Regions from separate parts of the Pseudaeromonas sharmana genome, predicted to be linked through region 2. Evidence: riboswitches for the same ligand, from Rfam matches in the RefSeq annotation. Region 2 holds a riboswitch; the other holds the start of a gene.
The links. Region 2 has a riboswitch for thiamine pyrophosphate ahead of thiC (phosphomethylpyrimidine synthase ThiC). Riboswitches for the same ligand answer to the same signal wherever they lie in the genome.
Positions count from the first base shown of each region.

Region 1: another riboswitch for thiamine pyrophosphate. It lies ahead of thiB (thiamine ABC transporter substrate binding subunit); the one in region 2 lies ahead of thiC (phosphomethylpyrimidine synthase ThiC).

Region 1 covers NZ_JBHSAF010000001.1:92,869-96,274, forward strand. Annotated here, with positions in the region: gene thiP (thiamine/thiamine pyrophosphate ABC transporter permease) at 1-715, opposite strand, end outside; gene thiB (thiamine ABC transporter substrate binding subunit) at 716-1,693, opposite strand; TPP riboswitch at 1,744-1,834, opposite strand; gene ACFOSS_RS00440 (PilZ domain-containing protein) at 1,909-2,202, shown strand; gene ACFOSS_RS00445 (hypothetical protein) at 2,166-3,170, opposite strand; gene ACFOSS_RS00450 (ABC transporter ATP-binding protein/permease) at 3,155-3,406, opposite strand, start outside.
Region 2 covers NZ_JBHSAF010000014.1:434,102-437,507, forward strand. Annotated here, with positions in the region: gene thiC (phosphomethylpyrimidine synthase ThiC) at 1-1,361, opposite strand, end outside; TPP riboswitch at 1,464-1,564, opposite strand; gene ACFOSS_RS11715 (DUF3157 family protein) at 1,617-2,270, shown strand; gene ACFOSS_RS11720 (nuclear transport factor 2 family protein) at 2,317-2,754, opposite strand; gene ACFOSS_RS11725 (DUF4250 domain-containing protein) at 2,928-3,122, opposite strand; gene ACFOSS_RS11730 (secretin N-terminal domain-containing protein) at 3,244-3,406, shown strand, end outside.

The sequences.
Region 1 (3,406 bases), on a different contig from region 2:
AGACCGCCACCTCCAGGGTGGTGGCCGCCGGACCGCCGCCGAGCGCCATCACAGTGGTAAAGCTGGAAAAGCACAGCAGAAAGATCAGGCTGCCCAGCGCCGGCAGCTGAGAGCGCAACGCCGGCCATTCGACGATGCGCCAAAGGCTCCAGCCGCGCAGTCCCAGCTGGCTGGCCAGTCGCCATTGCGACTCGGGGATAGCCTCCAGAGCGAACAGCAACCAGCGTGCCGCCAGCGGCAGGTTAAAAAACAGGTGCGCCAGCAAGATGCCGCTGAGGCCATATAGATAGCTACCTGGCTGCCAGCCACAGGCCCGCAGCAGCTGGGGTAGCCACCCTTGCTGACCATGCACGGCCACCAGGCCAAACAACGCAATGATCACCGGCAGTACCAGCGAGATGCCGAACAGTTGCAGCAACAGCTGGCGCCCAGGGAAACGGCGCCGATGCAACGCGCGCGCCACCGGCAATGCCAGCAGCACACTGAGGGCCATCGACAGTCCGGCTTGCAGCAGACTAAAGCGCACCACATGGCGCAGATAGGGATCTTGCCATAGTGCGGCGGGGGCGTCGCCACCACTTAGCAACAGTGCCAGCAAGGGGCCCAGGCCGAGCAGTGCCAGCAGGCCGAGCGCCAGCGCGCCAGGCCCCCACCACAGGCGAGCGGCCGGTGACGGAAGCCGGGGAGGGGGCGAGCAGGTGGCGGAGCGTGTCACTTACTGGCTCACCGCCTGCAGCCATTCACGCAGCCAGGCTTTGCGTTCACTGGCAATGCGCGCCTGCTCCAGATGCAGGCTCTGACTCGGGGTCTCATCGACGTTGAAACCCGCCGGCAGCGCCACGGCGGTGACCGGATACATCCAGTTGCCGGTCGGGATCAGGCTCTGGAATTCCGGTTGCAGGATGAATTGCATGAAGCGTGCGGCCAGTTCCGGATGTGGGGCGGACTTGAGCTGGGCGGCGACTTCGACCTGGCGATAGTGGCCTTCACTGAACATGGCGGCCTGGTACTGGTTCTTCTGCTCGGCCAGCCGGTGGTAAGCCGGCGAGGTGGTGTAGGAGAGCACCAGATCGGCCTCACCCTTGAGGAACATGCCGTAAGCCTCGCTCCAGCCCTTGGTGACGGTCACGGTGTGCTTGGCCAGCTGTTGCCAGAAGGCAGCGGCCTGGTCGCCCTGGGTCTGCTTGACCCACATCAGCAAGCCCTGTCCCGGCGTGCTGGTGCGCGGATCTTGGTAAATGACCTTCAGGTCCTGGCGTGCGGCCAGTTCGCTCAGACTCTTGGGTACCTGCTTGAGCTTGCTGCTGTCATAGACGAAGGCGAAGTGGCCGTAATCGAACGGCAGGAAGCGGGTGTCCTGCCAGCCGCCGGGCAGCGTGATGGGTTGCAGATCCACCTTGTGTTCGGCAAACAGCTGGCTGTTGCGTGCTTCCGGCAACATGGCCTCATCCATGCCAATCACCAGATCGGCCTGACTGTGCGCGCCTTCAAGTTTCAGACGATTAAGGATGGCAACGCCGTCTTCGAGTGGCACAAAGGCGATCTCGCAGCCACACTGTTTTTCAAAGGCTTGCTTGATTTTCGGGCCTGGGCCCCACTCGGAAGCGAACGAATCGTAGGTGTAGATGGTCAATTGCGGTGCGGCTTCGGCCGCACAAACCAGCAGGCTGGCCAGCAGGATCAGGGAACGCATGTCGAACTCCTTGTCATGGATTCAGGCAGGCGTCCCACCGCACGGCGGGGTGCGGTGTTGTCTCAAATCCCTACGCCAGTGCTAACTGGATCAGGTTCCCGGGTATGATCTCAGCGGACGCCCGCACCCCGTTTGAAAACGCGGCCATTCTATTAACATTTTATGAACAATGCCAGCGCAGGCTGGCGGGTTGGCAGTCACGGGAGGAGAACGACGTGTTGACTGATCTGCATAAAGAGCGACGCGCATTCATGCGCATGATTGTCGATGCCCCGGTGACGCTGATCCGTGGTAGTGAACGTTACCAGGCCATTTGCCGCGATCTGAGCGCCAACGGCATGGCCATTGACGCCAGCGAGGGGCACTATGCGCAGGGGGATCTGATTCAGATCAGCCTGGCCACGCACAACAACCTGCTGCCGCCGTTCCAGGCCGAGGCGCGGATTGTGCGCGCCGACCCGGTGGATAGCGGTTACCTGCTCGGCATCGAGTTTGTCTCGGTCGGTTGAGTCGGTAGCGTGGTGTAGCGACCGGTTTTGATAAACAGGCGGCTCTCTTCCCCCAACTGGCCGAGCGGCAACGCAGATGGCCCGGTCGGCTCGACCAGCAACCAGGGTTGCGCCTCTAGGGTCAGCGTCTCTTCACCGGGGGCGGCCGGCAACGCCAGCGCCAGTAATGCGTGGTCGGGGATCACCACCAATCGGGTCGGGATCTCGGGCTGCAGATAGCGCCACAGGCTGGCCAGCAACACCGACTTGCTGTCACAGTCGCCCCGGTTCTCCAGCAACACCTGGCGCGGCAATAGAAAACCACTGCCGCGCTGACCATCCGCGCTCTGCAGCGCATGATAGGGAATCGTCTGCACGAACAGCAGCAGCCACTGCAAGCGGGTGCGCGGATCCGCCTGTTCACCGCCGGCCAGTTGCAACAGCGCTTCGGCGACGTCGCCCAGTTCGCTGCTGCTCTCCTCGATGATGCGGGGGTAATCGGGAAGCAGTCCCGACTGACCCCAGGCATCCTGCTGCTGTTGCAGATAGCTCTCCTTGAGCAAGGTGGCAAATTGTCGCTGTTGCTCCGCGCCAAGCCATGACTGGATCTCCGGCAGGCGCTTGCCGTCTGGGTCGTGGATCGCGATGCTCCACTCCGGTGTGGTCTGCAGGTGAAAGCGCGCCTCGGGCCACTGCTTGCCGGCCGCTTGTAGCAGACGGGTATAGAGCACGCGCCTGGCAGCGTCTGGCTGCCAGGGGCGAAAGGTGCCGAGCAGCGTCTGCGCCGGCAGCGCCAGACTAAACGACTGGATGGCGCCGCCGGCCAGGGCCGCTGGCGGTTGCAACCGATAGTGCAGCGTCAGGCCGTCACGGCGGAACGCCAGCTGGCGCGCCGGTGTGGCGGCCTGCACCGTCAGCAGCGCGGCCAGCAGCCACAGCGCGAGTGCGGCCAGCCCGCCGTGGCGATTTCGGCTCAGGCCAGCTGCCATTGGCCGTCCGCCTGCCAGCTCAGGCGCCGCTGGTGGAACGGTTGTAGCGTGCTGCGGTGCCCGACGCTGACCAGAATGGTGTTCGGCAGCTGCTGTTTCAGCAGGCCATACAGCTGGGCTTCGCTCTGTTCATCCAGCGCCGAACTGGCTTCGTCCATGAACAGCAGTGCTGGCTTGACCAGCAGGGCGCGGGCGAAGGCAACGCGCTGTTGTTCGCCGACGCTCAGGATCTGCGC
Region 2 (3,406 bases):
TAACCTGGGGCAATATCCGTTGTCAGAGGGCCCAGCGTGTAAAACGGGGCGCCGTGACAGTGTTGCAGCTGTTCGGTCATATTGGCCTGAATCAAATGCATCGGGACATGACCAGGGCCTTCGATCATTACCTGAACATCGTATTCCCAGGCAATCTTGGTCAGCTCGCCCAGTGTTCTGAGCTCGGCAAACTGTGCCTCATCGTTGGCGTCGGCAACCGAGCCGGGCCGTAATCCGTCACCAAGCGACAGGGCTACGTCATAGCGGGCACAGATTTCGCAAATTTCACGAAAGTGCAGATAAAGAAAATTCTGCTGATGATGCGCCAGGCACCATTTGGCGATGATCGATCCCCCGCGCGAGACGATGCCCGTGACTCTTGACGCGGTGAGCGGGACATACTCAAGCAGCAATCCGGCATGAATTGTAAAATAATCAACACCTTGCCGAGCCTGTTCGATAAGTGTATCCCGCATGATCTCCCAACTCAGGCGTTCTGGCTGGCCGTTGACCTTCTCCAACGCCTGATACATGGGGACAGTACCAATGGGGACCGGGCTATTACGCAATATCCACTCCCGCGTTTCATGAATCTGCCGCCCAGTGCTTAGATCCATCACGGTATCCGCCCCCCAGCGCGTCGCCCATACCAGTTTTTCGACCTCTTCTTCAATCGACGAAGTCAGCGAAGAATTACCGATATTGGCATTCACTTTTACGAGAAAGTGCCGCCCGATAATCATAGGTTCAGCTTCCGGATGATTGATATTGGCTGGGATGATGGCTCGGCCTGCAGCCACTTCAGCACGCACAAATTCAGGCGTTATCGCGCCTGGCGCATCCAGCGCCCGCCCCTGATTCTCTCGTAACGCAATGAATTCCATCTCCGGGGTGATGATGCCCTGGCGCGCATAGTACAGTTGCGTGACTCGACGTCCGTCTTGCCCGCGACGCGTCTGATGATTCAGCTCCAGCCTGGGCAAGGCCTCCTGCAGCAGATTCGGCAACACCTGGGAACCGGGCGCTATATGCTCGACCTCGGTGTCACCACGTTGGGCGATCCAGGAGGCTCGCAAACGCTTGATGCCCTTTTCAACAGCGATGGTTTGCTGTGGATCGCCATAGGGCCCCGAGGCGTCATACACCACTACGGGCGCATTCTCTTCATAGCGCGGATCCGCCTGTGTGCCGCCAATGAGAGTGGGAGATAAGCGGATAGATCGCATCGGGACGCGAATATCGTCGCGGACACCCGTAATGTACACGCGTTCGGAGTTAGGAAAGGTCTCACCGACCAATTGGCGAATATTCTGTTGTGCTTGCAGACGGCGTTCGCGGCGTGACAGATCTGGACTAGACATAGCAAACCTCATAGTTGAAGAGAAATTTGCTTGTCCGGAGTGACGTTGAAGAAACAGACAGCTGCAGTCAGGCCGGAGCCAGGCTAGCGGTCAATGCGTGTACTATCTGCTTCGCTTGTTCCCTTCGCAGGTATTAACCTGATCAGGTTCAACGGATCCCGAATGAACGGTCTCAGCCCCAAGAGGCACTCCGACAAGTGCGAGGAGTATGCCGTGGGAACGTCGTCAGCTCAAGTGATGGATTGATCGTCACGGATGCAGCATGCAATCCCGCTCCTGGCTGGTAGCCAGCCATGCCGAGCCTTATACTGCGCTTTTGCTGATGCCCAGACCGAGACTGCTACTATGATGCTGCCGAGAACTCTTTTTATCTGCCTGATTGCCAGCTTGTGTGCTTGTCACGCTGCAGTTATCGAACAGGTCACCCTGAAAGACGGCCGCCAGATTGCGATTAACGATGACTACAGTTGGAACGTGATTCTGACTGAGACAAACACAGCGGCACCGGAAGCCGTCGCAGCCGATGCCATAACCTCAAGCCGTAAGGCAAATTTGTCTGCACAGGCGCTGGCCAACCCGGCGTTATTACATGACACCGTCTCACAGGGTGTTAGGGTGCAGCTCATCCCGCACCCTGATCAGGCCGCTAGCGGTCAAATCGAGCTCAGTGTCAGCAACTTGCAGGAGACGAGCGTAGTACAGATTATGGGCCGCATCAGTTTCTACGATCAGCAAGGCGTCTGGCTCGCTGATCAAGAGACACGGTTTTGGCAAGCCGAGTATCGCCTACCTGAAACCTACTTGCGCAAACAACAAATCCGGCCTTTTACAACAGAACCGCTATCCATTCCGCAAGATGCGGTTATCAATATGACACGGCTGACAATATTGAAGGTCGAGCGCAGATAATTCGTTATTGCATATATTACGTTAAATTGTGTGTATGCCCAGCGAATCAGCCGGGTGTACACATACGACGTCGTTCGAGCACGAGCAATGCTTCATCTGCCTTGCGTGAGCTCTCTTTACCCGACCAGCGGTCTCTCCACTTTGCCGGTGTGAGGCTTTCCGGCCAGAACTCGGTTTGATGTGCAATTAAGCCATGTGCAACAAAGCTGATGGTGATCGCTCTTGCCTGCTGTATGCCATCACTGATGAATACATCTGTAATCACCTGATTATCTTCAAGAATCATTTGTTCAATACGAAATCGCCAAGGTGAAAAGGAAGGATAATGGATGTTAATCATCGCATAGTTCCATGGTCCTTTGATCACTTCTCCCGATTGCGGCCAACTGCACTCAAAATCCTCAGCCAACCACTCTGCGGCAGCAAAGAAATTGTTGCGGTCCATACACTGCCAGAATGATGTCACAACATCAGCGGGTGTCATCCCTACCTCCTATCCAGCGGGCGATGTATTCTTTGGTTTTAGTGAGCTTTCACTCTTGAAGCAATCACTTCTCGGGATACCCGATAGTTTTGACAGGCACTTCGCACCCGCCTAAGCCTCAAAACGACAAAAATAAAGGCGTGACCAGCACGCCTTCATGAAAAAGGAACCGCTTAGGTCGCCCGGAACTGATTGCAAACCGGGTCATAATGGTATCCGATTGCGTCGAGCTTGCTGACCAGTTGCTCTCGCTCAAAGTTAAACAGGGCCAACAATTCATCCAGATTGCCACACTCCAGACGCAGCTTTTCATTGACAATACCAAGCAGTATGTTGGCATCCATACGTAGATAGGCGCTCAGATCCATAGGATAATCCTCCGACTGGTTACTGCCTGTGAGTAACTATAGGATCTAATACGTTTGGGTGACGCCCAGTCGATCACAAATTCATCAGGCTGGCAGGCTGCCCTGCCGAGAGGAAGTAGCCATGATTCGTTCAACTATCTTGTTGTTATTGATGTTGTTCTCTGCCGTCTCTCACGCGGACGAGATCACCATCTTGCCATTGCACCACCGCTTGCCAGAACAAGTGCTGCCAACGTTGGAGCCCCTGGTCGCTCCCGGCGGCAGTATTGTCGGCGCCAATAATC